One region of the Promicromonospora sp. NPDC060204 genome, then DNA from elsewhere that is predicted to be linked to it. Evidence: riboswitches for the same ligand, from Rfam matches in the RefSeq annotation. Region 1 holds a riboswitch; each other region holds the start of a gene.
What was found. A riboswitch is a leader RNA that binds a small molecule or an ion and turns the genes downstream of it on or off. The one in region 1 is predicted to bind S-adenosylmethionine.
Positions count from the first base shown of each region.

Region 2: it holds a riboswitch for S-adenosylmethionine, as region 1 does, so the genes downstream of both, ACFWEJ_RS24785 (aminotransferase class V-fold PLP-dependent enzyme) here and ACFWEJ_RS26420 (methylenetetrahydrofolate reductase) in region 1, are expected to answer to the same signal.
Region 3: it holds a riboswitch for S-adenosylmethionine, as region 1 does, so the genes downstream of both, metE (5-methyltetrahydropteroyltriglutamate--homocysteine S-methyltransferase) here and ACFWEJ_RS26420 (methylenetetrahydrofolate reductase) in region 1, are expected to answer to the same signal.
Region 4: it holds a riboswitch for S-adenosylmethionine, as region 1 does, so the genes downstream of both, ACFWEJ_RS09400 (LLM class flavin-dependent oxidoreductase) here and ACFWEJ_RS26420 (methylenetetrahydrofolate reductase) in region 1, are expected to answer to the same signal.

Region 1 covers NZ_JBHWZO010000333.1:220-5,689, forward strand. Annotated here, with positions in the region: gene ACFWEJ_RS26405 (extracellular solute-binding protein) at 1-1,185, shown strand, start outside; gene ACFWEJ_RS26410 (carbohydrate ABC transporter permease) at 1,258-2,133, shown strand; gene ACFWEJ_RS26415 (carbohydrate ABC transporter permease) at 2,133-3,056, shown strand; SAM riboswitch class I at 3,151-3,267, shown strand; gene ACFWEJ_RS26420 (methylenetetrahydrofolate reductase) at 3,272-4,216, shown strand; gene ACFWEJ_RS26425 (N-acetylmuramoyl-L-alanine amidase) at 4,410-5,470, shown strand, end outside.
Region 2 covers NZ_JBHWZO010000280.1:563-7,521, forward strand. Annotated here, with positions in the region: gene ACFWEJ_RS24770 (O-succinylhomoserine sulfhydrylase) at 1-838, opposite strand, end outside; gene ACFWEJ_RS24775 (rhodanese-like domain-containing protein) at 835-1,284, opposite strand; gene ACFWEJ_RS24780 (phosphotransferase enzyme family protein) at 1,501-2,280, shown strand; SAM riboswitch class IV at 2,326-2,440, shown strand; gene ACFWEJ_RS24785 (aminotransferase class V-fold PLP-dependent enzyme) at 2,472-3,890, shown strand; gene ACFWEJ_RS24790 (hypothetical protein) at 3,894-4,490, opposite strand; gene ACFWEJ_RS24795 (amidase) at 4,646-6,151, opposite strand; gene ACFWEJ_RS24800 (hypothetical protein) at 6,322-6,959, shown strand, end outside.
Region 3 covers NZ_JBHWZO010000147.1:4,791-13,404, reverse strand. Annotated here, with positions in the region: gene metE (5-methyltetrahydropteroyltriglutamate--homocysteine S-methyltransferase) at 1-2,084, opposite strand, end outside; SAM riboswitch class I at 2,093-2,196, opposite strand; gene ACFWEJ_RS18145 (type 1 glutamine amidotransferase domain-containing protein) at 2,374-3,078, shown strand; gene ACFWEJ_RS18140 (LysR family transcriptional regulator) at 3,122-4,027, shown strand; gene ACFWEJ_RS18135 (hypothetical protein) at 4,049-4,618, opposite strand; gene ACFWEJ_RS18130 (Cmx/CmrA family chloramphenicol efflux MFS transporter) at 4,794-5,975, opposite strand; gene ACFWEJ_RS18125 (GNAT family N-acetyltransferase) at 6,144-6,614, opposite strand; gene ACFWEJ_RS18120 (hypothetical protein) at 6,690-7,703, opposite strand; gene ACFWEJ_RS18115 (RNA polymerase sigma factor) at 7,705-8,226, opposite strand; gene ACFWEJ_RS18110 (M15 family metallopeptidase) at 8,462-8,614, shown strand, end outside.
Region 4 covers NZ_JBHWZO010000053.1:17,707-26,320, reverse strand. Annotated here, with positions in the region: gene ACFWEJ_RS09430 (LLM class flavin-dependent oxidoreductase) at 1-710, opposite strand, end outside; gene ACFWEJ_RS09425 (RDD family protein) at 875-1,381, opposite strand; gene ACFWEJ_RS09420 (LLM class flavin-dependent oxidoreductase) at 1,447-2,799, opposite strand; gene ACFWEJ_RS09415 (O-acetylhomoserine aminocarboxypropyltransferase/cysteine synthase family protein) at 2,796-4,178, opposite strand; gene ACFWEJ_RS09410 (GNAT family N-acetyltransferase) at 4,175-4,834, opposite strand; gene ACFWEJ_RS09405 (rhodanese-like domain-containing protein) at 4,831-5,298, opposite strand; gene ACFWEJ_RS09400 (LLM class flavin-dependent oxidoreductase) at 5,345-6,499, opposite strand; SAM riboswitch class IV at 6,909-7,020, opposite strand; gene ACFWEJ_RS09395 (GH92 family glycosyl hydrolase) at 7,529-8,614, opposite strand, start outside.

The DNA of each region.
Region 1 (5,470 bases):
CTGACGGCCTGCGGGTTCGGCGGGTCCAGCGGGGAGGCGACCGGCGACGGGACGACTCTCGACCTGCTCGTCCCCAGCTACTCCGACGCCACCCAGGGAAACTGGGACGACGTGATCGCCGGGTTCGAGGAGGCCAACCCCGACATCGACGTCAACCTGCAGGTCGAGTCCTGGGACAACCTCGAGTCCGTCATCGCCACCAAGATCCAGGGCGGCGACGCACCCGACATCTACAACGGCGGCCCCTTCGCCGGCTTCGCCGCGGACGAGCTGCTGTACCCGGTCGAGGAGGTCACCTCCGAGGAGACCTACGCCGACTTCCAGCCCACGTTCCTGGAGAACGCCCAGGTGGACGGCACCACCTACGGCCTGCCGTTCATCGCCTCCGCTCGCGCGCTGTTCGTCAACGACGCGCTCCTGGAGGAGGCCGGCGCCGAGGTCCCCACCACCTGGGACGAGCTGCTCGAGTCCGCCAAGAAGGTCTCGGAGCTCGGCGGCGGCGTGGCCGGCTACGGCATGCCGCTCGGTTCCGAGGAGGCGCAGGCCGAGGCAGCAGTGTGGCTGTGGGGCGGCGGCGGAACCTTCGGCGACGCCGAGGCCATCACCATCGACACCCCCGAGAACCTCCCGGGTGCCGAGTTCGCCAAGAAGATGATCGACGAGGGCGCCACGCAGGCCGACGCCGGTGCGACGGACCGCAGCCCGCTGTTCGACATCTTCGTCCAGGGCAAGGTCGGCATGCAGATCGGCCTGCCGCCGAGCGTCGGGCAGATCGAGTCCGACAACCCGGACCTGGAGTACTCGATCCACCCCATCCCCACCGAGGACGGCTCGCCGTTCACGCTGGGCGTGGCCGACCACCTCATGGCGTTCCAGAACGACGGCGACAAGCAGGAGGCCATCACGGCCTTCTTCGACTACTTCTACTCCGCCGACGTCTACGTGCCGTGGGTCCAGGCCGAGGGCTTCCTGCCCACCACCCTCTCGGGCTCCGAGCAGCTCGCCGGCGAGGAGGCGCTCGCGCCGTTCCTCGAGGTGCTGCCCGACGCGCAGTTCTACCCGAGCACCAACCCGGACTGGCAGGCCGCGGACTCCGCCTTCAAGGCCCTCTTCGGCCAGCTCGACGGGAAGAAGTCGGCGCAGGACGTCCTGACCGAGATCCAGGGACAGGTCGACGCGGGCTGACGCCCCGCACCGACCGCCGTGCCCGGCACGGCTGACCACACGCAACGCCGAACCGAAAGCACGGGGAACTTGGTGAAGGACCTGTTGAAGGCCCTGCCGTGGATCGGGCCCGCGGTCGCACTCATTGCGGCCGTGGTCCTGTTCCCGGTCGGCCTGATGTTCTGGAACTCGACACGCGACATCAGCCAGAGCGGCTTGGACGACGGGGGAGTGGGCCTCGCGAACTTCGCGACGGTCATCGGCTTCCAGTACTTCTGGCCCATCCTCGGCCGCACCGTCGTGTGGGTCGTGGTCGTCGTCGCCTGCACCCTGATCGGGTCGCTGGCGCTCGCGGCACTGCTGAACAAGGCGTTCCCCGGCCGCCGGCTGGTGCGGATGGCCGTCATCGTGCCGTGGGCCTCCAGCGTCGTCATGACGACGCTGGTGGTGCACTACGGCCTGGAGCCGTACTTCGGCATCATCAACTCGTTCCTCGTGGACGTCGGCCTGATCAGCACGCCGGAGGGTTACGGCTGGACTCGCCACCCGGGCACCGCGTTCGCGTGGGCCATGGCGGTCGCCGTGTTCGTGTCCCTGCCGTTCACCACCTACACGGTGCTCGCCGGGCTCCAGACGGTGCCCGGCGAGACCGTGGAGGCCGCGCGGATCGACGGGGCGAGCGGGGCGCGCACCTACTTCAGCGTGGTGCTGCCGCAGCTGCGGGGCGCGATCTCGGTGGCGGTGCTGATCAACATCATCAACGTGTTCAACTCGCTGCCGATCCTGCGCGTCATGACGGGGTCCATCCCCGGGTACGACGCCGACACCGTCATGACGATGATCTTCAAGTACATGCAGAACCAGCGGCAGATCGACCTGGCCAGCGCGCTGTCCGTCATCGCGTTCCTGGTGGTCATCGCCATCGTCGCCGTCTACGTGCGGGTCGTCCGCCCCCTGGAGGAGGTCTGATGACCGCGATCACCGACCCGGGGACCACCGCGCACAGCGCGGCCCGGCCGCCGTCGGACAACCGGAGGCGGGTGCGGAAGTACACGACGGACCAGGTGCCGCTCGGGTCGCTGCTGCTCCGGCTGCTGGCCGGGCTCGTGGTGCTGGTGGTCTTCCTGCTGCCGTACCTGATCATGTTCTTCGGCTCCGTGAAGACCAAGGCCGAGATCAGGTCGGTCGACCCCACCTACTTCCCCACGGAGTGGCACTGGGACAACTACGTCACGATGTGGTCCACGCCCGAGACGCCGCTGGCGCAGAACCTGATCTCCACCCTGGTGATCTCGCTGTGCGCCACGCTGCTCGTGCTGGCCGTGGCGCTGCCCGCCGCCTACTACACGGCGCGGTTCCGGTTCACGGGCCGGCTCTTCTTCCTGTTCCTCGTGATCGTGACCCAGATGGTGCAGCCCGCCGTGCTGACGTCGGGCCTGTTCCGGCAGTTCATCGCCATCGGGATCCTCGACACGTGGGTCGCGATGATCCTGGTCAACGCCGCGTTCAACCTGTCGTTCGCGGTCTGGATCATGCACAGCTTCTTCGCGGGCATCCCCAAGGAGGTCGACGAGGCGGCGCAGCTCGACGGCGCCGGCACGTTCGCCGTCCTGACCAAGATCAACCTGCCGCTCGTCTGGCCGGGCATCGTGACGGCGGTCGTGTTCACGTTCGTCGCCTCCTGGAACGAGTTCGCGGCGTCGCTGGTGCTGCTGACGACGGCGGGCAACCAGCCGCTGTCCGTGGCGCTCACCAAGTTCGTGGGCCAGTACGAGACGTCCTGGCAGTACGTGTTCGGGGTGTCCGTCGTGGCGATCGTGCCCGTGGTGATCCTGTTCATGATCATCGAGAAGCGCCTGGTGGGCGGCCTGGTGGCCGGGTCGGTGAAGTAGCGGGCGGGCCCGGTCCACACACCGTGGACCGGGCCGTCTCGACCTCCGGACGAATTCTGTCCCAGTGCTGGACGGGCGCTTAACATGGTGGCGAACCCCATCCAGAGCGGTCGAGAGTCCTGGCTCCCTGACACCGCAGCAACCTGCCGACCTTCTGCCGCGTCGCCGCGGCGCGAGGGACGCAAGGTGCTCACGCCAGGTTCGATGGAGCAGCCATGGTCGCCGAGGTACACCCGCACCGCCCGACGGTGTCGTTCGAGCTGATGCCTCCGCGCCGGCCGAACGCCGCGCCCAACTTCTGGGAGACGGCGCAGCGGCTCGTGGCGGCCCGCCCGGACTTCGTCTCCGTGACCTACGGGGCGGCCGGCGGCGACCGGGCCACCGCGCGCGAGGTGCTCGCCACCCTGCTGCGCGGCACGCCCGTGCTCCCGGTGGCCCACCTGACCTGTGTGGGCGCGTCCCGCGAGGACGTGTCCGCGGTGATCGAGGAGTTCCTCGAGGCCGGGGTGCGGTCCTTCCTCGCCCTGCGCGGCGACCCGCCGCGCGACGAGCCGGACTGGCGCCCCCCGGCCGACGGTGTGCGCTCCAGCGTGGACCTCGTGCGGCTCCTGCGGCAGGTGGACGAGCGGCGGTGCGCCGCCGACGTCAGCACGGCGCTGCGCTCGGCCGCCCGGCCGCTGGCCATCGCCGTCGCCACGTTCCCGGACGGCAACCCCGGGGCCGGCACCACGCGCGAGCAGGAGGTGCGCCGGCTGCTGGAGAAGCAGAAGGCGGGCGCTAGCTTCGCGATCACCCAGTTCTTCTACCGCGCGGACTCGTACACCGGGTTCGTCGAGGCGGCCCGGGCGGAGGGCGTGACCATCCCGATCCTGGCCGGGATCCTGCCCACCACCGAGGCCCGGCGCCTGCGCCGCGTCCAGGAGCTCACGGGGGTGGCGGCGCCCGCGGACCTCCTGCGCGACCTCGACCGGCTCACCGCGCCCGACGGCGCCGTCGACCCCGAGGCCCAGCACGCGCACGGCATCGAGTTCTCCGCGGCGCTCGCGCGCGAGGTGCTCGACGCCGGCACGCCCGGCCTGCACGTCTACACGTTCAACAAGCACCGCCCGGCCCTGGACCTCCTGGACCGAGTGGGCCTGACAGGCCGAGCCGCCGCCTAACCCCTTCGTTGAGTGCTGGCTATTTGTTGCTTTCCACGCCCGAAACCAACAAATAGCCAGCACTCAACGGGTTGGGCGGGCATGTTGTGTGGGGGATGGGGTGGGTGTGATGTACCCGCCGGTCGGCAGAGCGGCCGATACTACGGATGAAAATCGGCACGTCACAGCGCGACCGAACCGTGGAGGCCCCACCGTGCACGAACACGACCACAGCTCCACCGACTGCAGTCCCGACAGCCACGCCGCGTTCGGGCGGCGCGACCTGCTGCGCGGCGCCGTCGTCCTCGGCATCGGTGCCGCGGGCGCGACGATCGCCGCGCCCGCCGCCGTCGCCGCCCCCGCGCCCGCGGCTCCCGCCGGGAGCGCGCCCGGCGCCGCCCCGGCGCGGACGGCGGACGCCCCGCCGTCCCTGGCACCGGACCCCGAGGCGCCCGCCGACGCGCCGCCCGGCGCCGTGGCCGGGGTCGAGGTGGCCGCGCCGACGATCGCGAGCTGCGCCACCTGGGGCGCCGCGGCGGCCCGCGGCACGATCGACACCGTCTCGACCAACCCGAACAAGATCCTGATCCACCACACGGCGTCGGCCAACGTCACCGACTACTCGCAGGCCGCCGGGTACCAGATCGCGCGCGACATCCAGCAGTGGCACTTCGCCAACGGCTGGGTGGACACCGGGCAGCACCTCACGCTGAGCCGCGGCGGGTACGTCATGGAGGGCCGGCACGGTGCGCTGTCGCGGCTGCAGAACGGCAGCGGCACGGTCGTGGGCGCGCACGCCCCCGGGCAGAACAGCCAGGCCATCGGCATCGAGAACCAGGGCACCTACACGAGCGCCACGCCGCCCGCGCAGCTCTGGAGCCGGTTGGTCGAGCTGTGCGCGTACATCTGCGACCAGTACGGCATCGCGCCCACCCAGATCTACGGGCACCGGGACTACACGGCGACGGCCTGCCCGGGCGACGTCCTGTACTCGATGCTGCCGCAGCTCCGGTCCGAGGTGGCCGCGGCCCTGGCGGGCACGAGCTGGTCCGTGATCGTCGACAACACCTCGGCCGGCTTCTCCGCCGGCGCCTCCTGGCTGACGTCGTCCTTCTCGGCCGAGCGCTACGGCGCCGACTACCGCTACGCCACGCCGGCCGAGGTCAGCGACCTGGCGACGTACTCGGCCACGATCCCGTCGAGCGGCTCGTACCGGGTGGAGGCATGGTTCCCGGGGATCGCCGGCTACAACACGTCGACGCCGTTCATCGTCTA
Region 2 (6,959 bases), on a different contig from region 1:
GCACCGGCATCGTCTCCAGGCCCTTGAGCAGGGTCCACGCGTTGAACGGCGCCAGCGACGGCCCGGTGTTGCGGATGAACGTCTGCACGGGGCCGGTGATGTACTCCGTGGAGCCGAGGATCGCGCCGCCCAGCACGCGCCCCTGCCCGTCGATGTGCTTGGTCGCCGAGTAGACGACCACGTCGGCGCCCAGCTCCAGCGGCTTCTGCAGCAGCGGGGTGGCGAACACGTTGTCGAGCACCACGATCGCCCCGGCGGCGTGCGCCAGGTCCACGACGGCGCGCACGTCCACGATGTCCTGCATGGGGTTCGAGGGCGTCTCGAAGAACACCACGTCCGCGGGGGTCGAGAGCGCGTCCTCCCACTGGGACAGCACGTGCCCGTCCACGTAGTCGGTGCGCACGCCCCACTTCTTGAAGATCTCCTCGAAGATCACCACGCTGGACCCGAACAGCGCCCGGGCGGCCACGATCCGCGAGCCGGAGCTCACGAGCGCGGCCAGCGAGGTGAACACCGCGGACATGCCGGTCGCGGTCGCGTAGCAGGCGTCGGCGCCCTCGAGCTGGCGCAGGCGCTCCTCGAAGGTGTGCACCGTCGGGTTGCCGTAGCGCGAGTAGACGAACCGGTCGACGTCGCCCTTGAACGCGGCCTCGGCCTCCGCGGCGTTGTCGTAGACGTAGCCCTGCGTGAGGAACAGCGCCTCGCTCGTCTCCTGGAACTCGCTGCGCTGGTGGCCGCCGCGCACGGCGAGCGTCGCCGGGCGGACGCCGTCGGGGAGCGGCTTGCGGCCGGAACCGCCGGGGTTCGCGCCGGGCGGGTAAGCGCCGGTGACGGTCACGCGGGCCCCGCCGTCCACGGCAGGCCGGCGACCTTCCAGCCCTGCTGGTCCCGGACACCGTCGGCCCCGGGCGCGCCCTCGAAGCCCTCCAGCACGTTGTACGACGGCGCGATGCCCGACGCCGTGGCGAGCCGCGCCGCCGCGATCGAGCGCTGGCCGGAGCGGCACAGGAAGACGACAGGCCCGCCGGAGACGCCGGCCGCCTTGAGCTCCTCCAGGAACCGGGGGTTGGGGCGGCCGCCGGCCTGCACCCACTCGGCGAACACGGGCTGCTTCTCCAGCGAGGCCGTGTCCGGGATGCCGATCGTGCGCCACTCGCCGTCGGTGCGGACGTCCACCAGCGTGGCGTCCGGGTCGCCGGCGAGCAGGTCCCAGGCCTGCTGGGGCGTGATGTCGCCGGCGTAGCCGTCAGCCGGTCGTGCTTCGACGCGCGCGGGGTCGCTCATGATGCTCCTCCATCGGTCGTGGCGGTAGCACCCTCGTCCGTCCTCCGCTGCTGCGGGGAACGCTGGGTTGCTGCGGCGTCGTCGTGCCACGTCACTCGGCCGCTCGGGATGGTCGTTGCCAACCCTACGACATGGTGTCCGGTGGGTGGAACAGTGTCTCGACAGGTAACCCCAGTAAAATAGTAGGGAAAGCCGATCCTCGGTACGGTGACGCCGATGTCTGCTGACGAGGAGCCGCTGACCGGCGGGAACATGAACGCGGTGGTGCGCGTGGGCGACACGGTGCGCCGGACCGCCGGACCGTGGACGGCCACGGTGCACGCGTACCTGCGCCACGTCCGGGACCGGGGCGTCACGGACGTGCCGGAGCCCTTCGGGCTCGACGACCGCGGCCGCGAGGTCGTCTCGTTCCTCCCGGGCGATGTCCCGGGCTGGCCCGCACCGGAGTGGCTCTGGTCCGAGGAGAACCTGCGCGACGCCGGGCGCCTGCTGCGCCGGCTCCACGACGCGTCCCTCGATCTCGACCTGCCGGACGCCGTCTGGCAGCTGCCCGCCCGCGAGCCGGCCGAGGTGGTCTGCCACAACGACGCCGCGCCGTACAACATGGTGTTCCGCGCGGGCCGGCTCGCCGGCCTCATCGACGTGGACACGGCGGCGCCGGGACCGCGTCTGTGGGACCTGGCGTACACCGCGTACCGCCTGGCCCCGTTCGCGGGCGACGCGTTCGCCGGGGTGACCTACGACGTCGGGCACCTGGACCCGCTGGCCCGGCTGGACGCGCTGGTCGCCGCGTACGGGGCCTGCTGGTCGCGCGCCGACGTGCTCGGCACGATGGCGGAGCGCCTGACGGAGCTCGCCGCGTTCAGCGAGGCCAGGGCCGACGACGGCGGGCCCGCCGAGCTGCGCGACCATGCCGCGATGTACCGCTCGGACGCGGCCCGGGTCGCCGATCTCGCGGCCCGCGCGGCCCGCCCAGAACGTGGGACCAGCATCTGAGACATGCGTTGACAGGAGTTTTGCCCGCAGCACAGGATGGCCGCAGGTCATGAGCGCCAGCGTCAAGCCCCGGCTCGCTGGCCGGCAACCCTCCCTCCGCGGTGGGGTGCCCCGGGTGACGACCAGGCCGCGCGCAGCCCGCGTGCGGCAAGCGCGGGGGAACCTCCCCCAGGACTGTGCTGGAGGACGCCATGTCTGCTCCCACTCTCAGCCGTGCCACCGCGGTGACCGATCTCGCCCCGCTGCGCCCCGTCGTGGGCGGCGGGACGCTCGTCCCGCTCGTGGACGGCACGCAGGTCTCGTACGCGAACCTCGACGTCGCCGCGTCGGCCCCGGCCCTGCAGGCCGTCGCCGACCGCGTCACCCAGGTGCTGCCGCTGTACGCCAGCGTGCACCGCGGCGCGGGCTACCTCTCCCAGGTGAGCACGGCGCTCTACGAGACCGCGCGCCGCACCATCGGCGCGTTCGTCGGCGCCCGCGAGGACGACCTGACGATCATCACGCGGAACACCACCGACTCCCTCAACCTCCTCGCCGGCTGCGTCCCCGCGCAGGCCGACGGCGAGCCCGGCCGCGTGCTGGTGCTCGACGTCGAGCACCACGCGAACCTGCTGCCCTGGCAGCGCACCACCGGCGCGACCGTGCTGACCGGTGGTGCCACCGTGGCCGAGACCGTCGCCCAGATCCGGGAGGAGCTGGCCGACGCCGCCGAGGACCGCCCGTACGCCCTCCTCGCCCTGACCGGCGCCTCGAACGTGACCGGCGAGTCCCTCCCGATCGCCGAGATCGTCGCCGTCGCCCACGAGTTCGGGACGCGCGTGGCGCTCGACGGCGCCCAGCTCGTGCCGCACCGCCGCATCTCGCTGGAGTCCACCGGCGTGGACTACCTCGCCTTCTCCGGGCACAAGACCTACGCCCCGTTCGGCGCCGGCGTGCTGGTGGGTCACCGCGACTGGCTCGACCAGGGCACGCCGTACCTCGCCGGCGGCGGCGCCGTCCGGCGCGTGCGCGTGGGCGGCACCGACTGGCACGAGGGGCCCGCGCGCCACGAGGCCGGCTCGCCCAACGTGATCGGCGCGGTGGCGCTCGCGGCGGCCTGCGAGGAGCTGGCCGCGCTCGACCCGGCCGAGGTCGTGGCGCACGAGAACACCTTGCGCCGCCGGCTCGTGTCCGGGCTCGAGGCGATCGACCGCGTCGAGGTCGTGCGGGTCTGGGCGGACGCCGTCGACCCGGTCGGCGTCGTCACCTTCACCGTGACCGGGTACGACCCGGGACTCGTCGCCGCGTACCTGTCCGCGGAGCACGGCATCGGCGTCCGGGACGGCCGCTTCTGCGCGCACCCGCTGCTCGGCCGGCTCGGGTTCGACGCCGGGGCGGTGCGCGCCTCGGTCGGCGTCGGCACCGCGGGCGAGGAGATCGAGCGCCTGATCGCCGCCGTCGGCAGCCTGGTCGAGGACGGCCCGCAGGCCGGGTACGACGTCGTCGACGGGCTGTGGGTCGTGACCGACGACCCGCGCCCCGTGCCCGAGGGCTCCGGCCTCGCGGGCCTGCTGGCGACGGCAGCCCTGGGCTTCGACGAGGCCTTCGGCTGCCTCCCGGACGAGGACTGACGGCTACAGCGCGAGGGCCACGCAGATGCCGCCCATGGTGAGGTCCAGCCCGATGCACCACAGCGCGAGCGAACGGTTCACCACGACGTCGCGGCGGTAGTGCACCACGTCCCACCCGGCGTGCGCGGCGAGGGCGAGGCCCGCGAGGGCCAGCCCGAGCCGCGGCTCCAGGAACAGGGCTGCCGTCGCGACCCCGAAGAAGCCGGCCATCGCGGCGGCCTGCGGCCACGTCGCGCGGCGTCCGCGGGCCAGCCCGATGCCGGCCAGGACCAGCCCCACCAGGACGAACGCGATCCAGCGCGGCGTGTCCAGCAGCTCGGACGCGACGGGGATCGCGGACGCCAGGAGGGCGACGAGCCAGGCCGTCCAGCGGACGCCGGTCACGGCGGCGGCCAGGTAGCACAGCGTCGCGACGCCGATCGCGGTGGTCGGGTCCTCGGCGACGGCGTCCTGCCAGGTGCCGCCCACGATCGCCGTCCCGCCCACCAGCAGGGCGAAGCCCGTCAGAATGCCGAGCACGATCCAGGCGGTGTTGGCGGGCCAGGTCCCGGTCCACCGGCTCGGCCGCGCGGGGGCGGTCGTCTCGAACGTCTCGGCCATGGTCCCGTTCTCCCTGTCCCGGCGCTGTGGCGCCGTCGCTGTTGGATACCCACTAGGGGTACCCAAGCACGCGTCGCCGGGCCGCGGAACCACATTCGGCCACCACCGAAGTGTCAGGCGTACAGGTCCCTTGGTGGACCTGTACGCCTGACACGTCAGAGCGGAAAGGCCTGCGGACGGGGAAGCGCCGCCTCGATCTGGGCCGCCAGCGCCAGCAGCGTGAGCTCTCCGCCCGGCCGGCCGATGATCTGCACCCCCATGGGCAGCCCGGCCGGCGCCTCGGCGGTGGGCGCGGTCCAGTGGGTCGGCACCGTGATCGCGGGCAGCCCGGCGACGTTGAGCATCGACGTGAAGGGCGTGTACTGGCACTGCTGCTCGAAGTTCCGCTCCGGATCCTCCGCGTCGTACCAGCCGATCGGCCGCGGGGTGAGCGCGAGCGCGGGGGTCACGACGGCGTCGTAGGCGCTGACCTGCGCCACGAGGGAGCGCTCGAAGCCGGTGAGCGTGCGCACCGCCTCGGCGAGCTGCCGGGCGGGGACCGTGCGGCCGGTACGGATGAGCCACTGCGTCAGCGGCTCCAGCTTGTCCAGGGTCTCCGGGTCGTCGATCGGCACCGCTGAGGCGCCGCCCATCCACAGGGTCCGGAACGCCGGGGCGTACTCGGGGGCTGCGGCCAGCGCGAACTCGTCGACCTCGTGCCCCAGGCCGGCCAGGGCGCCCACCCCGGCGTCCAGCGCGGCGCGGGCCTCGGGGGACACGATGATGTCGTAGAAGCCGTCCCACGCCGACGACGTGGTCACGCCGATCCGGGCGAGGCGACCGGGGTCGCCGGCCTCCTCGGCAGGCAGCTCGGCACGCTGCGCGGCCGCGAGGTAGGCACCCGCGGCGTACGACGGCGCCCGCAGCGTGTACGGGTGCGCGACGCCGCCCCCGGCGCGCCGCGGGAGCATCGCCTCCAGCAGCAGGGCGGCGTCGGCGACGGTGCGCGCGATCGGCCCGTTCACGACCAGCCCGCCCAGGGAGTCGACGCCGCTGCCCGCGGGCAGCAGCCCGCGCGTTGGCTTGAGGCCGACGACTCCGCAGGCCGCCGCGGGGATGCGGATCGACCCGCCGCCGTCGGACCCGGGCGCGAACGGCAGCAGGCCCGCCGCCACCGCGGCGGCCGCTCCGCCGCTGGAGCCACCCGCGCCGCGGCCCAGATCCCAGGGGGTACGCGCCGGGGCGGCGCCGACCGGCTCGGTGTAGGCCGGGAAGCCCAGCTCGGGCGCGGCAGTCTTGCCGAGGCTGACGATCCCGGCGTCGTCGAGCACCTGCACGATCTCGTCGCTCTCCTCGGCCGGCGGCAGGCCCGCGAAGGCGCGCGACCCGAAGCCGGTGGGCACGCCCGCCCTGTTCCACAGGTCCTTGTCCCCGGTGGGCAGGCCCCACAGGCTGCCCGACGGCGGCGGCGTGCCCTCGCCGGAACCCGTCCCGCGGTTCTCCTGGAGCTCGGCCGCCCGTTTCCGGGCTTGCTCGGGGGTGACCGTGGCGAAGGCGCCGACAACGGGGTTCAGCCGCTCGATCCGGTCGAGGTAGTGCTCGGTCACCTCGGTGGGGGTGAGCTCTCCGGCGGCGAGAAGGTCGCGGAGCTCGACGGCGGTCCGCTCGTGCAGGGCATCCATCCCGTCAGGCTAGACGCTTTCTGACGAATCGCATTCAACGATGTGACCTGCGTTGATACCCAGCGCTACGGGCGAATGGAACTCTGCACCGTGTAATTCCGCCGCGCAGAATGCGCTTCTCCGGCATATGTTCGTGCGGAGCTGTCACCTTTGCGCCGCGCCATCACGGTGTGCCCGAGGTGCACAGAAATATCTCGAAGGGGGAGAACACCATGACATTCTTCAATACGGCACTCGTGCCGAACGCAGTCGACTGGCTGGCACCGATCACGGACGCGCTCGGTGCGGTCGCGAGCTTCATCCCGAAGCTCCTCGTGTTCCTGGTGGTATTCCTCATCGGGTACTTCATCGCCAAGGCGATCGCCCGGTTCGTGGGCATGATCCTCACGCGGATCGGCTTCAACAAGGTGCTCGAGCGCGCGGGGGCGAACCGGCTCCTCGCCGGGTCGGGCATCGAGCCGATCGCGCTGCTCACGAAGATCATCTACTACTTCATCCTGCTCATCACGCTCCAGCTCGCGCTGAGCGCCTTCGGTCCCACCAACCCGGTGAGCGCGATCGTCAACCAGATCGTGGCATGGCTCCCGAGCCTGGTCGTCGCGATCATCATCGTGGTGATCGCCGGCGCCATCGCGAATGTGGTGAAGGACCTTCTCATGAACACCATGGGCCGCGTTTCCTACGGCCCGCTCGTGGCGAAGACGGTGGCCTTCTTCATCATCGCGCTGGGTGTTATCGCCGCCGTGAACCAGATCGGCATCGGAACCACCGTCACAATGCCCGTTCTCATCGCATTCCTGGCCACGGT
Region 3 (8,614 bases), on a different contig from region 1:
ACCTGCCCGAACTCCGAGTAGCACAGGTGCGTGTGCACCTGCGTGGCGATGTCCGCCCCGGCGGTCGAGAGCCGGAACGAGCGCACCGACCAGTCGAGGTAGCCCGGGTGCGCCGAGCGGCGCAGCGGCAGCAGCTCGCGCAGCGCCGGCTCGTCCACCTGCACGACGCCGATGCCCGCCGCCTCCAGGTCCGTCACCTCGTCGCGCAGCGCCAGGGCGACCTGGTCGGCGGTGTCGCCCAGCGGCAGGTCGTCGCGCACGAACGACCAGGCCAGGATCGTGACCGGGCCCGTGAGCATGCCCTTGACCGGCTTGTCGGTCAAGGACGCCGCGTACGCCGTCCACTCGACCGTCAGCGGCGCGGGCCGCGACACGTCGCCCCACAGGATGGGCGGCCGCACACAGCGCGAGCCGTACGACTGGACCCAGCCGTTGACCGTCGTCGCGAAGCCGTCGAGCTGCTCGGCGAAGTACTGCACCATGTCGTTGCGCTCGGGCTCGCCGTGCACCAGTACGTCCAGGCCCAGCTCCTCCTGGAGCGCGACCGTGCTCGCGATCTCGGCGCGCATGGCGGCCGTGTAGTCGGCGTCGGACAGCTCGCCCCGCACCCACGCGGCGCGCGTGCTGCGGATCTCCGAGGTCTGCGGGAACGACCCGATGGTCGTGGTCGGCAGCGGCGGCAGGTTGAGCCGCGCCTGCTGCGCGGCCGCCCGCTCCGCGTACGGCGCGCGCTCGACGTCGGCCGCGGTCAGCGCGGCGGTCCGCTCGCGCACCGCGGGGACGACGACGCCGGGCGCCGCGGCGCGGGAGCTCACCGCCGCGGTCGACTCGGCGAGCTGGTCGGCGACCGCCGCTCGGCCCTCGGTCAGCGCGGTGGCCAGCGTGACGACCTCCGCGACCTTCTGGTCCGCGAACGCGAGCCACGACTTCAGGTCGGCGTCGAGGCGGGGCTCGTCGGCGACGTCGTGCGGCACGTGCAGCAGCGACGTCGAGGTGCCGACGGCTACAGTCCCGGCGCCGACGCCCGTGCCCGGGGCCGCCAGGCCCTCCAGGACGGTCAGGCGGGCGTCGAGGTCGGCGCGCCAGATGTTGTGGCCGTCGATCGCGCCCGCGACCAGGGTCTTGGACTCCAGGCCGGGGACCGGTCCGGTCGGCGCGGCACCGCGCACCAGGTCGATCGCGATCGCCTCGACGTCGGTGCCGGCCAGCAGGGCGAGCCCGTCGCCGGCCTCGCTGCGCAGGTCGCCGTACGGGGCGGTGACCAGGATCGCGGGGCGCTCGGCGGCGGCGCCGTCGGCCCCGGACGCGGCGGGGGAGAGCTCGGTCGCCAGCGTGGCGTAGGCCCGGCGGACGGCGTCGGCGACCTCGTCGAAGGGGACGTCCAGCAGGTCCGTGACCAGGGCGGGTTCGTCGAGCTGCACCCAGGGCGCACCTGCGGCGGCGAGCGCGCGCAGCAGGTCGGCGTAGGCGGCGACGACGTCGTCGAGCCGGTCCAGGGGGCGGAAGCCCTCGGGGGCGTCGCCCACTGCCTTGCTCAGGAGCAGGAACGTCACCGGGCCCACGAACGCGGGGCGCGTCACGACGGCCTGGCCGCCGTCGGCCGGCTGCGCCAGCTCGGTGAACTCGCGCACGGCGCGGTCGTCGACGAACCCGATCGGGGTGTCCGGACCGATCTCCGGGACCAGGTAGTGGTAGTTCGTGTCGAACCACTTGGTCATCTCGAGCGGCGCGTTGTCGCCCTCGCCGCGGGCCACCGTGAAGTAGGCCGAGAGGGGCAGGCGCCCCCCGTCCGTGGTGAGCCCGGCGAAGCGGTCGGGCACGGCGCCCAGCAGGGCGACGGCGTCGAGCACCTGGTCGTAGTACGAGAACGAGCCGGGGACGGCAGCGTTGCCGGCGTCCAGGCCCAGGTCGACGAGGCGGCGGGCGGTGGTCTGCCGCAGGTCGCGGGCGGTCGCCTCCAGCTCGTCTGCGGTGGTGCGGCCGGCCCAGAAGGACTCGACGGCGCGCTTGAGCTCGCGCCTCCGGCCGATGCGCGGGTAGCCCAGGATCGTGGCGGTGGGAAGGTGCGGGTTCGTGACTGCCATGCGTATCAGCTCCATCGGACCTGGCGTTAGCACCTTGCCCCGAGATTGGCGCCTCGGAGGTAGGTTGCTGCGGTGTCGTGGAGCCAGGACTCTCGACCGCTCTGGATGATGAGACTTGATCGTAGGCATGCCCGGGATGTGGTCGGCAAACCGTCCACGCCTCGGACAAATCGGGGTCATAAGTTTGGTGATGGATCCGGCTGACCGTTTCGGCATCCGGTGATGGATTCTGACGTTCCCCGAGGACCGCACCCAGCGGGCAGCTCCCCGAACAGATCGGAACCACACCATGTCGAAGATCCTGATGGTCGTCTCTGCCGCGAACAGCCTGCGCCTGGCCGACGGCACCGAGCACCCCACCGGCTACTGGGCCGAGGAGGTCGCCGCCTCCCACCGGGTCCTCACCGCGGCCGGCGCCCAGGTCGACGTCGCGACGCCGGGCGGCGTCGCGCCCACGGTCGACGCGGTCAGCCTCGACGAGCGCGGCGGGGTGCCCGCCGCCGACGCCGCGGAGTTCCGCGCCTACCTCGACGGCATCGCCGGCCAGCTCGCCCACCCGCTCACGCTGGCCGACGTGCGCGGCGACGACTACGACGCGATCTACGTCCCGGGCGGTCACGCCCCCATGGCGGACCTCGCGCACGACGCCGACCTCGGCCGCCTGCTGCTCGCGGCGAACGACCGGGGGACGACCGTGGGCGCGCTGTGCCACGGCGTCGCCGCGCTGCTCAGCGCCCAGGAGCCGGACGGCACCTTCACCTACGCGGGCCGGGCGCTCACCTCGTTCACGGACGAGGAGGAGCGCCAGGGCGGCCTCGGCGACGCCGCGCCCTACCTCGTCGAGTCACGGCTGCGCGAGCGCGGCGCCGTCGTCCAGGTCGGCGCACCCTGGAGCAGCACCGTGGTCCAGGACGGCAACCTGATCACCGGGCAGAACCCGCAGTCCAGCGCGGCCGCCGCGGAGGCGGTGCTCAAGGCGCTCGCCGCGCGCTGAGCCCGGCTAGCCTGTGGGCAGGACGACGACGGAGGGGGTGCCGGTGCCGGGTCTCGACCTCCTCGCCACGTTCCTGGAGGTCTACCGCACGGGGTCGCTGTCGGCGGCGGCCGAGCGGCTGGGCGTGAGCCAGCCCGCCGTCACCGGGCAGCTCGCCCGCCTGGAGGAACAGCTCGGGACTCGCCTGTTCGTGCGGTCGCGCCGGGGCGCCGAGCCCACGGAGCGCGCCGTGGCGCTGGCCGCCGAGGTGGGGCTCCACGTGGACGGGCTCCGGACGGCGCTCGGTCCCCGCGACGTCGAGCCGGCGGTGCGGGGGCTCGTCCGGATCGGCGGGGCGGCCGAGCTGATGACGGTGCGTGTGCTGCCCGCGCTCGTGCCGCTCGTCGCGCAGGGCCTCCAGCTCCGTACGGCGCTCGGGCTCGGCGACGAGCTGCTGGCCGCGCTGGCGGCCGGCCACCTCGACCTGGTCGTGTCCTCGGTGCGCCCGCGGCAGGACGCTGTGGCGGCGACGCCGCTGGTCGACGAGGAGTTCCTGCTCGTCGGGCCTCCGGCGCTGGCCCACACCGTGGACGCGGGGCGTCTGGCAGCCGACCCCGTGGCCGCCCTGGCGCACCTGCCGCTGGTCGCCTACGCGGAGGACCTGCCGATCGTGCGCCGGTACTGGCGCAGCGAGTTCGGCCGGCGGCCGCCCAACACGACGGCGCTGGTGGTGCCCGACCTGCGCGCCGTGCTCGCCGCCGTCACCGGCGGTGCGGGCGTGTCCGTGCTGCCGCAGTACCTGGTCGCGCCCGCGCTGGACGCCGGGCAGGTGGTCGAGCTCCACCACCCCGAGGCGCCCCCGTTGAACACGCTGTATCTCGCGGGACGCCGCGGCGTCCCGCACGGGCCGGCGGTCGCCGCCGTCCAGGCGCGGCTGACCGAGGCCGCCGCGGAGTGGGGGAGTCTCTAGCGGGTCATGTCGCCGGGCCGGTCACGCCTCGGCGCACTCGTCGCTCTCCACCGGACCCGAGAGGCCGACGAGCGGCGGGTAGGCCGAGACCCGGAGCTCCCAGCCGGCCGGGTCGGTCGCCGTCACGTAGGAGTCGCCCCCGTGCTCGGCGTGGGTCACGTCCGACAGCGGGTCGAAGCCGTGCTCCTGGAGCACCGGGTCGAGCCCGGCGGCCAGGTCGGCGAGGCCGTCGCTGGGCTCGTACAGGTCGCCCTCGCCCAGGCTCTCGGCGAGGAAGAGCACGCACTCGCCGTCCGGCTGCTCGGTGAGGGACGGGAAGCGGTCCTTGGCGGTCCACTCGACCTCCGGGACGGCCTCCTGGAGCGCGCCGAGGACGTCGTCCAGCGCCGCCGTGTACTGCTCGGTCGCGGCCTCGCGTGCGGGGGCCGGCTCTGCGGGTCCGGCCGGGACGTCGGGACCCGCAGAGCAGGACGTCAGCACGGCGGGGAGCAGCACGGCAGGTACGAGCACGGCCCGCACCAGCACGGCCCGGACCGGCACGGCAGGGACCAGCACCGCGAAACGTGCCCGTAGGGGGAACAGGGGCTGCATCCGTCTCCTCGCTGGTGCTCGACGCCGTCGTGCCGGGGACGCTACCAGGCACGACGGCGTCGCGGTCAGAATGTCGCCGCGGATTCCCCGGGCACGCGACGGCTCCCGGCGGTCTCCCGGGGAACACGTTGCACAGCCGAGGAGGTAACGCTCAGCTAGCACTGCTACCTCAGCGTTACGCCCTCGGACGCGTGACGTCTTCCCCGAGGCCTGCCGGGTGTGCGCGGGCTGTCGCCCCGAGCACGACGGCCACCGCCGTCAGCGCCGCGCTCGCCGCCAGGGGTCCGGCGGGCCCGAGCGCCACGACGGCGCTCCCGCCGAGCACCGGTCCGGCGAGCGCGCCGAGGTTAAGGGCGACGGTCGAGAACGCGCCGCCCATGGTCGGCGCGCCGTGGGCCGCCGCCATGCTGCGGGCGATCAGCGTGCCGCCGACGGCGAACGACAGTGCGCCCTGCACAGGCGCTAGCACCCACACCGTCACGGGGCTCGCGGGGAGCGCGGCCCACAGGACCCAACCCGTGAGCAGGGCGGGGCCGGCGATCACGAGCAGGCGGCCGCCGTGGGCGTCGGCGAGCCGGCCCGCGGCCGAGACCCCGGCGAAGGCGCCCAGGCCGAACAGGGCCAGCACGGCCGGCACCAGCGCGGACCCGAGGCCCGCGCCGTCGGTGACGACGACCGCCAGGTAGGTGCACGCGCAGAACGTCGCGCCGTTGACCAGCACCCCGAGCACGAGGTGGCGCAGCAGGCGCGGGGAGCGCAGCGCGGCGAGCTCGGTCCGTAGGTCCAGCCGGGCGCGCGGGGTACCGGCGTCGAGCCGCACCGGCGTCAGGCAGGCCACGGCGACCAGGGCCGCGGCCGCGACCCCGGCGATCGCCCACAGGGCGGAGCGCCAGCCCCAGAGCTCGCCCAGCAGCGCGCCGGCGGGGACGCCGGCGACCAGGGCGAGCGTCGTGCCGCCGAGGATCACCGCCAGCGCCCTGGCCCGCAGCCCGGCGGGGACGAGGGCCTGGACCGTCGACAGCGCGACCGCGAGGAACCCCGCGTTGGCCACCGCGGCGACGAACCGGGTGCCGAGCAGCACGGCGAAGCTGTCGGTCAGTGCCCCGGCGACGTGCGCCGCGACGAAGACGAGCAGGCAGGCGGACAGGGTCCAGCGGGGCGGCAGGTGGCGTCCGACGGCGGCCGTGAGCGGCGCGCCGACGACCATCCCGACTGCGAAGCCCGAGGTCAGGTAGCCGGCCTGGGCGAGCGAGACGCCGAGGCCGGCGGAGATGCCGGGCACGAGCCCGGCGAGGACGAATTCCGACGTGCCTTGCGCGAAGACCGCGACCGCGAGCACGTAGAGCAGGACAGGCATGAAGAACTCCGAAGGGTGGAGGGAGACGGGTAGGCCGGGACGGCACTACGGGCCCTTCGGATGCGCTGACGCGGCCCGCTCGCAGGGGAGCGCGGCGCGGTGGTCTCTACAGGGGCATCTCGGGCTACCGGAGTACCGGCAGCCCTGGCCTGGATGCTTCTGGAGACCTCATGCGGTGAAGCTAGCAGGTACCGGCAGCGGACGCCGCCATGCGACCTCGCGGTCGAGCTGGCCCGTCGAGCGGAAGAGCTGCACCTGGTGGGCGTCGGGCAGGGCGGCGGCGAGCGCCCGCGTCGTCGTCGGGCCGAAGCCGAGCTTCTGCCAGAAGCCGCCCGACCGGCGGGAGAACAACCAGGCCTCGCGCGCCCCGGCGTCGGCGGCCCGGTCCAGCGCGAAGCGGGCCAGGCGCAGGCCGTCCCCGGCGCCCCGGAGGTCGGGCCGGACGGCGACGCTGCGGATCAGCGCGTGCGCGCCGTCCGCGCCGAGCTCGAAGCCCGTCGTCGCGGTGACCGCCCCGGCGTCGTCGCGCTCCAGCCAGAGGTGGACGGCGGGCTCCGCGAGGGCCGCGACCGTCAGGTCGGCCGTGCGGAGGAACGCGGCCAGGTCGTCGAGGTCGGCGGAGGCGGCGGGGTGGAGCACGCCGGGGAGCCTATCCGGTGGGGCGGTGGGGCGGTGAGCCCGCGGGCCGTCGGGGAAGCGCGGCGGCGGGGCGGGTCACGGCTGGCCGGCGTCGTCCGTGGGGGCCATGCTCGGCTGGTCGCACAGCGACCAGCTCAGGTCGCTGTGCACGCGGATCTGCTTGCCGCGGTCGGAGGTGGCCCAGATCTCCTGGGCCTGCGGCAGCCAGGTCGTGGTGTCGACGAGCAGCTCGACGCGGGTCACGTCGCCGCCCCGGATCAGGCCGTCCGAGGGGGTGACGCGGATGCGCGCGACCGTCTGCCCGCCCAGCTCCTCGACCGCGAGGTCGTCGTCGAGCCGCTGGTTCGTGCCGTCGTAGCCCGGCAGGCCGAGCAGCACGCTTGCCGACGCCGCCTGCAGCACCTGCAGGGGCTGCTGGTCCAGCTGGGGCTTCGGCACGGCCAGGTCCGGCCCGTCGACCTGGTCGAAGCGCATGATCGACTCGTCCCCGAGCGTCGAGCGGGTCTTCACGCCGCAGTTCGCGCCGGACATCGCCTTGCCCGCCCGGGTGACGGCCTCGCCCGGCGTGAGCCAGGCCGTGGGGGACGGCGACGCTCCGGGACGCGGGGTCCCGGCCGCCGACGCGCCGGTGCCCGGCGCCGAGCCCGGGAGGGCGCCCGGTTCCGGGGCGCCCGCCAGGTTCAGGACGAGGACGGCGGCCGCTGCCGCGGCTACCGCACCCGCCCACGCCAGGACCGGCCCGCGGCGGCCCGACGGCGCGCGCCGGAGCGCGGCCGGGACCGGCCCGGGTCCCGCGTCGGGGTCGCGGAGCAGCACCTCGACGGTGCCGGTGTCGGCCCAGTCGTCGGGGCCGGCGTCGGCCCACACGCCGTGGGGGTCGGTGCCCCGAGATCCGGCGCCGCCAGGGCCGACGTCGGCCCGGCCGCTCGCGCGCGGGTCGAGGCTGTGGAGGCGGTCCGCAGCCGCGTCCGGCGCTTGGGCCTGCGCCGCGGCCCGTGCCCGGGACTCGGCGTACGCGCGCGCGAGGTCGAGCTCGGGATCGGCCGCGCGCAGGGCGCGGCGGGCGCGGGTCAGCTCGTCGTCGTCCACGTCAGGCTCCTTCCTCGGTCGGCCGTTCGTCGGTCAGTCGTTCGTCGGTCAGTCGTTCGTACGCCGCGCGCAGGCGGCGCCGGGCGCGGTGCACCCGGGTGGCCGCGACCGCCGTCGTGCAGCCCAGGACCTGGGCCACCTCCGCGGTGCTGAGCTCCGCTGCCGCGAGCAGCGCGATGACCTCCCGGTCGGCGGGGCGCAGCAGGTCCAGCGCGCAGCGGAGCTCGTCGAGCTCGCCGACCAGACGGACGTCGTCGGCGCCCGCCGCGGCCGGGTGCGTGCGCACCCGCTCGACCAGGGCCGTGCGCCGCTGCCGGGCGCGCGCCTGGTTGGCCATGACCCGGCGGGCGACGGCCAGGAGCCACGCCCGCGGGTTGTCGGGCAGCTCGCCCTTGCGCCACACGATCGCGAAGACCTCGGCCACGACGTCCTCCGCCTCGGCGGCCGGGAGCCGCGCGCGGGCGTAGCGGTGGACGGCGCGCGCGTGCGTCGCGAAGAGCTCCTCCGTGCGCGCGGGCGTCAGCGGGCCCGGTGCGGCGCGGTGCGGCTCGGTGTTCGTGGTCAGGGCGGGCTCCGGGGTCTCCGTCGGTCAACCGGGGTGCAGGTCCTCGGGGGTGGATGCTTCCGACACAGTGTGTCCGGCAGGGGATCGCCCATGTCAGGTCCCGGATGTTGCCCACGTCACAGCGCGCCGCTGACATCGGCGGCCGCCCGCCGCACACGACCCCGGTGTGCCTACCTTTTCGAACCGTTTGTCCGTGACCCGCGCGAAGGGCTTCCGCGCCGTGCCGCTCGCCGCCGCGCTGTTCCTCGCCGCGCTGCTCGCCGCCCCGATGCTCCTCGCCGGCTGCGCGGACGGGTCCGGCGCCGGGCCGGCCAGGCCGTCGGACGGTGTGGGGCTGTCCGGCTCC
Region 4 (8,614 bases), on a different contig from region 1:
CGCACGGAGAACCACCGCGTCTCGACGTCGACGCGGTGCACCTTGTCGCGGTCGATGAAGCGGCGCGTGGCGACGTCGCGGATCTCGGCGTCGTCCTCCCAGGAGTCCCAGAGCGCGCGGACCGTCTCGGCCACGGCGGCCGCCTCGGCGAAGAGCTCGGCGACCTGCTCGTCCGCCCGTCCGGAGGCGTAGTCCTCCAGCGTGATCTCCGGCAGGTCGCGGCGGCCGGTCAGCCGCGCCTCCGCGCCCGACGGCGAGGCGCGGACCTGCCAGCCCGCCCGGCCCCGGCTGGTGTGGTCGAGGGTGGCCAGCGCCTTGGCGACGTGGAACGGCTCGGTGTGCGTGACCGTGACCACGGGGACGAGCCCGATGTGCCGCGTCGCGGGTGCCACGCGCGCCGCGACGAGCTCGGCGTCCAGCCGCACCCGCACGCGGTCGGTCCGGTCGGCGGCCGGGTCGTCCCACGGGCCGACCGGGATGCCGAAGCTGTCCTCGAACGTCACGAGGTCGACGAGCCCGGCCTCGGCAAGCTGGGTCAGGCCCACCCAGTAGGCGGGGTCGGTCAGGGCCTCGGGGCGCGCGCCCGGCTCGCGCCACGCCGCCGGGTGCCAGCCGGCGCCGTCGAGGGCGACGGCGACGATCGGGGTGCGTGCCGGGGCCGGGTCGTCGGCCGGATCCTGTGGTGCGGTGAGAGAACCGTCGGTCGTCATGGCTGCTCCTCGCGGCGTCGGGCGGCCCGGGCGGGGGCCGCGGTGGCGCCGACGATAGGTCCGCACGGGGACCTGCCAAGGGGTCCGCCGGAAGTTCTCACATGGTGGTCTCACATAGTGGCGGCCGACGCCGTGACGCCGACGCCGGCCGCGACCACCAGCGGTCAGGCGGGGACGACCCGGGCTCGACCCGCCCGGTCGTACGGCGTGCGGCCCTGCCCGACGAACAGGGTGACGACATAGGTGATCGGCAGGATGTAGGCGGCCGCCGTGAGGATCGCGAGGCCTGGTCCGACCGCCGACGACCCGACCAGGCCGATCGCGGCCGCGTGCCCGATGGTCCACGGCACCGCCACCTTGAGCGCGTTCCGGAGCAGGGCCGAGCCGAACGAGAGCCGCCCGCCGTCCATGACGCCCACGACCTTGAGCCCCAGCACGCGCTTGCCGATCGTCGCCTGCCGGGCACCCGACTCGAGGACGGCCAGGAAGATCGTCAGCGGCACCGCCGTGACGAGGGCGGAGACCACGTTCGTGGTCACGGCGGACCACTGGCCCGTGACACCGGAGAGGTACAGCGGGATGCCGACCGCCGCGAGCAGCGCGAGCCACACCAGGAAGCAGAGCCAGTCCACGAGCCAGGCCACGATGCGCCGCCATCCTTGGGGGTTCACGGGGCAGACGGTATCGCGGGGGGACGGCATCGGGGGTGCAGCTGTCGCAGGTTCGGCGGCGCCCGTCAGAACGCGCGGAGGTTGGCCCGCAGGCCGCCGTCGGCCCACTCGGTGCGCAGGATGCCGCGCCGCCTCAGGATCGGGACCAGCTCGTCGAGCGTGCGGTGCACGGTGACGGGGTGCAGGTCGCCCCACAGCAGCACGCCGTCGTTGCCCCACTCCCCCAGCTCCTCGATGAGGTCGGCCAGCTCGCCGGCGGTGCCCACCCAGCCCGAGCGGTCGGCGATGCGCCCCAGGCGGGCGAGCCCGCCGAGCAGCACGCGCAGCGGCGTGGTGGCGAGGTCGTGGTCGCCCACGAGCCGCTTGATGGAGCCGTGCGAGACGTGGTCGCCGAACACGCCGGTGGGCAGCGGCTTGTCGAGGTCGAGCGCCGTCAGGTCGGTCTCCAGGTCGCTCGACTGCTGCTCGGCGATGCGCCACAGCGTGCCGTCGTCCGGGTTGGCCGACGCCGCGACCAGCCGGTCGGCCTCCTGTGGGCTGGAGACCAGCACGGGTTTGATCGCGAACAGCACCTTGACGTGCTCCAGCGCCCGGCCGGACGCGCGGGCGGCGGCGTGCACCCTGGCCCGGTAGTCGCGCACGCTGCGCTCCGTCAGGGGCGCGAGCGCGAGCTGGACGTCGCTGTTCGCGCCGGCGAATGCCAGCCCGCGGCCCGAGCCGCCGGGCGAGACGATCACGGGCTCGCCGTCGGCGCCGTCGGCGAACGGGAGGGCGTTGAGCGGACCGTCGAACGCGTAGTGCTCGCCGCGGTGCCGCACCGGGCGCAGCAGGCCACCATCGGCATAGCGGCCCCCGGTCCGGGCACCGCCGGGCCCGACGGTGCCCGGGTCGGCGATCAGCGCGCCGTCGTCCCAGGACCGCCACAGCGAGCGGACGCCGTCGAGCCACTCCTCGGCGCGGTCGTACGCGGCGTCGTGCCCCAGCGGCGGCGCGGCGGAGAAGTGCCGCGCGCTCCCGGTGTCGGTCACCAGGTTGAGCCCGAACCGCCCGCCCGAGAGGTGCTGGAGCGTCGCGAGCTGGCGCGCCCCGGTGTAGGGCAGCACGGCGGCCGGGTTGACCGTCGGCACGATGCCGAGGTGCTGCGTCGCGGCGAACAGGTACGGGGCCAGCAGCAGCGGGTCGTGCTTGGGGCCGCCGAACGCCTGCCGCACGCGCAGGTCGATGGTCTCCGGGCTGCCGAGCGACGGGGCGTCCTCGATGATCAGCAGGTCGACGCCCGCCTGCTCCAGGGCGCGGGCCGACTCGACGTAGAGGTCGGGCCGGGTCCAGTCGTAGTTCCAGTCCAGGTAGTCGTGGCCCCAGCCGTGCGGCCCGAAGCCGCGGGCCAGGAACCAGCCGAGGTGCTGCTGGCGGGTCATGGTGTCTCCTTGCGTGTGGTGCTCTTCGCGTCGGGGGTGCTGGCGCCGGCGCGCCGGGCCGCTTCGTCCGCCGATCTGAGGCCGCGGTCGAGGTCGCCGATGAGGTCGGGCAGGTCCTCGATGCCGACCGAGAGGCGCAGGGTGCCTGGGTGGATGCCCGAGGCGGCGCGTTCCGCCGGGGTGCGCAGCACGTGGCTGGTGCTCTCGGGATGCAGCACGAGCGAGCGGACGTCGCCGATGTGGGTCATGTGCGTGAAGACCTGCACGGCCTCCACCAGGGCGCGCGCCGCGGGGGCGCCGCCATGCAGCGTGAAGGTGAAGACCGAGCCCTGGCCGTCCGGCAGGTACCGCTTGGCCAGCGCGTGCGAAGGACTGGAGTCCAGGCCGGAGTAGTCCACCGACGCCACCTCCGGCCGGAACGCCAGCCAGCGCGCGACCTCCAGCGCCGCGGCGCTCTGCCGCGCCACCCGCAGCGACAGCGTCTCGATCCCCTGGCCCACGAGGAACGCGTTCAGCGGTGACGGCGTCGGGCCGAACCGCGGCGCCACGGTCTCGCGCAGGTACGCGAGGCGCGCGTTGCCGCCGTGCCGGTCGGCCACGCTCGGCCCGCCCGTGCGGCTCGGCGCCACGAGGTGCGGGTACAGCGCGCCCGAGGCGCGCGGATCGAACGTCCCGGCGTCGACGACGACGCCGCCCAGTACCGAGCCGTGCCCCGCCAGGAACTTGCTGGCGGAGTGCACCACGACGTCGGCGCCGTGCTCGATAGGCCGCAGCAGGTACGGCGTGGCCAGCGTGTTGTCCACGACGAGCACCAGCCCGTGGGCGTGCGCGACGTCGGCCACGGCCGCGAGGTCGGGCAGGTCGTTGCGCGCGTTCGGGATCGACTCCAGGAAGAGCACGCGCGTCTCGGGGCGGATCGCGCGCTCCCAGGCGGCGGGGTCGGCGGCGTCGTCCACGAAGTCGGCCTCGATGCCGAGGCGCGGCAGGTTCTCCAGGAGCAGCCCGCGCGTGCCCTCGTAGATGCTGGACGCGGCGAGCACGCGCTGCCCGGCCTCGACCAGGCCGAGCAGGGCGACCGTGACGGCCGCCTGCCCGCTGGCCAGGAACAGGGCGTCGGTGCCGCCCTCCAGGGCGGCGATCCGCTGCTCGACGGCGGCCGTGGTCGGGTTGCCGGTGCGCGTGTAGGCGAAGCCCTCGCCGGCGCCGAAGTGCCCGGCCGCCTGCTCCCACTCCTCGAACTCGAACCCGGCGGTCAGGTAGACCGGCGTGGCGCGGGGCACCACGCGGGCCGACGGCGCGGCGGCGGGCGAGGTGGCGCGCCCGGCGTCGTCCCGCCCCGCGCTGCGCGCGTGCACCTGCCGGGTGGCGAAGCCGGTCATGGGCGGCCGTCCGTGGAGTTGATGTCGGCGTCGGCGAGGTCCGTGCCGGCGCCGGCGTCGGCGACGTCGAGGCCGAAGGCGAGCAGTCGCGTGGGCCCCTGCTTCGTCTCGACGACGCGCGTCTCGCGCTCGTACAGGCGCCCGAAGCCGAGCCGTTCGTACAGGCGGTGCGCAGCGCGCATCTGGTCGCCGGAGTTCAGCACGACGCGCCGCGCGCCCCGGTCGCGCGCGAGCCCGATGACGTGCCGCACGAGCGTCTCGCCCACGCCACCCCCGCGGGCGTCGGGGTGCGTCGCGAGCAGGCGGAAGTCGAGCTCGCCGTCCTGCGCGAGCTGCGACAGCGCCGGCCCGCCGAGCGCCGGGATGACGACGACGCCGAGCACGCGGGTGGTCCCGCCGCCCGAACCCGTCTCCGCGGCCGGCACCGCGACCCAGACCTCGTGCTCGCTCGCCCAGCGGCTGACGTCGCCGAGCGACTGGCGGTAGCCGTCGCTGATGTCGAAGTCGTGCGTGTAGGCGGTCACGAGCACCTCGGCGGCGGCCCGGTGCTCGTCGTCCCGCACCCGCCGGACGACGACGCTCGGCGCGCTGCCGCCCGTGCCGCCCACCGTGCCGCTGACCGACCGGGCCGCCCGGACCTCGTCCGCGATCGTCATGGTGCCGCGCTCGGCGCCGTCGCGGGCTGGTCCGCTCCGGCGGTCGCGGGCTGGTCGGCAGCCTCGGTCGCCGACTGTCCTGCCGTGTCCACGACGGGCTGGTCCGCCGTTGCCGCCGCCGGCTGGTCCGCCGCCTCCGTCGCGGGCAGCCCGGCCTCCTTCCAGGCGGGGAAACCGCCGTCGACGTGCGAGACGTCGGTGTAGCCGCGGGCCGCGAGCGCCTCCGCGACCGGGCCGGAGCCGTTGATCGAGCCGCACACGATCACGACGGGCGTGTCGAGGGTGATCGCCGGGTTGTCGGACGGCCCGAACAGCGCGTCGAGGTTGTTGCGGTCCGCGAGCGTGGCGCCCGGGATCTCGCCCGCCGAGGCGCGGCCCGCGGCCGAGCGGACGTCGATCAGCAGGGCGCCGCCGGCGACCTTGGCGCCCGCGGCGTCGGGGGTCTGCAGCTCAGGGGTGGTCATGGTGGTCTCCTCCGGGTCGTCTGTGGTTCGTCGGGTCGTCAAGCCGTCAGGCGCTCAGCAGCCGGCCCGTGGGCAGCGCCCGCTCGGCGGCCTCGACGTCCGACAGCCCGAGCGAGCCGCGCAGCGACGTCGCCGTCCGCTCGGTGCGGAACAGGCCCGCCTGCTGGAGCGCGGGGACGAGGTGGTCGGTGATGGTGTCGAGGTCGGAGCTGAGCGAGGACGGCCGCAGCAGGAACCCGTCGACGGCGCCGACGGTGGTCCAGTCGGCGATCAGGGTGGCGAGCTCGTCGGGCGTGTCGGCGACGACGAGCCCGTCGCCCATGGCCGCCGTGCCCTCCAGCGCCTCGACGAGCTCGAGCCGGGCCCGCGCGCTGGCCCGTTCCTGCGCGAGCACCACGTAGACCTCGGCGAGCACGCGCAGCTCCTCGGGGTCGCGCCCGGCGGACAGCGCGGCGTCCCGCACGAGGCGGCGCAGCCGCACCGCGTGCGCGGCGTCGGTGACGGTGATCCGCGCGACGTCGGCGGTGCGGCCGGCGAGCGCCGCGCTGGCCTCGGAGCGCACGCGGACGACGACGGGCGGGGGCACCTGCGGCAGCGCGTCTCCTTCGGCGCGGCGGCCCCGGACGGCGAACCGGATGCCGTCGTGGTCCACGCGGAACCGGCCCTCGGCGTCGAGCTCGACCGCGCCCGACCCGCTGCCGGGACGTCCGGTCCACACCTGGGTCACGGACCGGATGCCGAGCTCGACGCGCGCGGCCCAGGCGTCGTCGGACTCGGGGAGCTTGCCCTGCCGCACGGCCTGCCAGCCCGCCCGGCCGCTGCTGGCGCGGTCGATGCTGCTCAGCGCGACGGCGGCGTGGCCCGCCTCGACGTGCACCGTGTCGACGGCGGCGACCAGCCCGATGCCCGATGTGACCCGGGCGGCCCGGGCCGCGGCGACGGCCGTGTCCAGCCGTCCAGTGACCTGGCTGCGGCCGGGATGGAGCAGGAAGCCCTCGTCGAGGCTGACGAAGTCGAGCAGGCCGCGGTCGGCGGTCCGCACGAGGTGCAGGAACCGCTCGCCGTCGAACGGACGCGGCGCGACCGGGCCACGTGCCCGGTGGGCGCCCGGACGGGCGCCGGCGGAGGTGAGGTCCACGCCGAGCACGACGGGACGGGAGGAGGTGGGGGCGAGGGACGTGGGCTGCGACGGGTACGGCACGGCGGGGCTCCGTTCGGGCTGCGGCTGCGCGACGGCGCCCGGAGGACCCGGCCGGCGCGCGCAGGGTGCGCGACGGCGTCCAGGGGTCACCCGGGAGCGTGGCTGCCAGAGGGCAGGAGTGGGACGTCCGGTCAGGAACGTGAGGGCCGGATACGGCCGGGGCTCGGCGTGCGGCGCCGAGAGGAGTTCCGGGCGGCGGACCGGTGGCGCCTGTGGCGACCGGTCAGCGCGTCGGGGCTGTCAGTGTGGGACTGTCGCCGTCAGCGACAGGAGCAGTGACAACACATGTCCTCGCGCGGGGCAGCACCAGCCCGCACGGTGACGTTCCGGGACGGCAGGGACACGTGGACGGCGGGGGCAGCGCTCCGGGTCATCGTCGTTCTCCTCACCTGCTCGCCCATCGGCGAGCGACGCGTGTTGTCATCCGCCGGCGGCGGTGGACCTGGTCCTCACCCGGGGCACCCACCCGCGCGGGGGGTTGCCGTCCGACCAGCCGGGGCTTCGCGTCGGAACTCATGACCTGTCGAGGCTTTCTACATCTCTCCGATCGGATTGGTGTGGTTGGTCTCGATGTCACAGAAGATACGAATGGAACCCATAGAAGTCAATGATCCTTGCCCAGATCTCACATCCCGGGACCAGGGTCTCGCCGGCAGGCGGGGGTGTGCTGGTGGACGCGGGCGCGGACGCGGCGCGGCCCCGCCCGAGCAAGGTGCGCTTCTACCCCGTCATTGGGCCCGGAACCAGGCTGTTTTCGGGCCCAATGACTGGGTAGAAGCGCACTCTCGCCTGGCCCCTTGCTCACTCACACACCGGCGTCGGCGACCAGCCGGAGTCACGCACCGAACCGGCCGGGGTCACGAGACGAGCCGAGCGGTCAGCCGAACTCGTGCGATCGACCGACACCGCCGAGCCCACACAACGCAGAAGTGCGCTTCTACCCAGTCATTGGGCCCGGAACCAGGCTGTTTTCGGGCGTAATGACTGGGTAGAAGCGCACTTCGGGATCGGGGTGGGCTCGGCGAGGGGCTAGTCCAGGAGGAGCTCGATCTGGGCAACGGCGCCGGGCTCGGCAAGCTCCAGCCGGAGGCCGGTGAGCGGCACCGGTTCGTCGAGCACGAAGGGGCGGAGCTGGCTCGGCCAGCGCCACTCCTCGCCGGACCGCTCGTCGAGCACCCGGCCGTCGGCCGCGACCAGACGCCATGCGGACGGCGCCGTGTCGGACGCCGGGCCAGAGGTCAGCGTGTAGGCGCGCAGCACCGATCCGGCCGGGACCTCGGCGGCGGGAGCCCAGTCGAGCACGCCGTCCACCGCGGCCGACGTCGTCAGGTCGCCGTCGGTCAGGTGCGGCAGCGCACCCTCCACGCCGCGCCAGCCGCCGTCGGCACGCCGCCACGGCCGGTCGGACGCCGAGTAGTCGCCGACCCCCGCGGCACTGGCCGCATCACCAGCACCAGCACCAGCACCAGCCTCGTCGTCCGACGGCACACCCCACCGGGTCGGGGTCTCCGACAGCACGAAGCGCAGGGTCGCTCCCCCGACGAGGTCACCGTTGTCGATCGACGGCGCAGTGATCTCCCGCGCCGCAGCCGCGCCGTCACCACCCGCCACGTCCAGCCCCTCCACATACCGCCGCCCGGCCGCCCCCGGCGCCTCGATCACGAGGTCGCCGTCGGGCCGGTGCACCACCGCCCGGTCGAACAGCGGCGATGTGACCGCCCACCGCGGCGAGCCGATCTCCAGCGGGTACAGCCCGAGCGCGGCCAGCACGTACCAGGCCGACATCTCGCCGTTGTCCTCGTCGCCGTGGTACCCCTGCCCGATGTCGTTGCCGGTCCACAGCCGCGTCAGGATCTCGCGCACGACCTCCTGGGTGCGGTCCGGCCGCCCGGCGACCGACCACGTCCAGGCGATGTGGTGCGACACCTGGTTCGACTGTCCGAGCTGGCCCAGGCGCACGTCGCGCGCCTCGAACATCTCGTGGATCGGGGACCCGTAGCTCCCCGGCTTGTCGGCCTGCTCGGGCTCGGTGAAGAACCGCTCCAGCAGCCGCTCCAGCCCGGCCCGCCCGCCGTGCAGGGCGGCCAGCCCCGCGCCGTCGTGCACGGGGTGGAA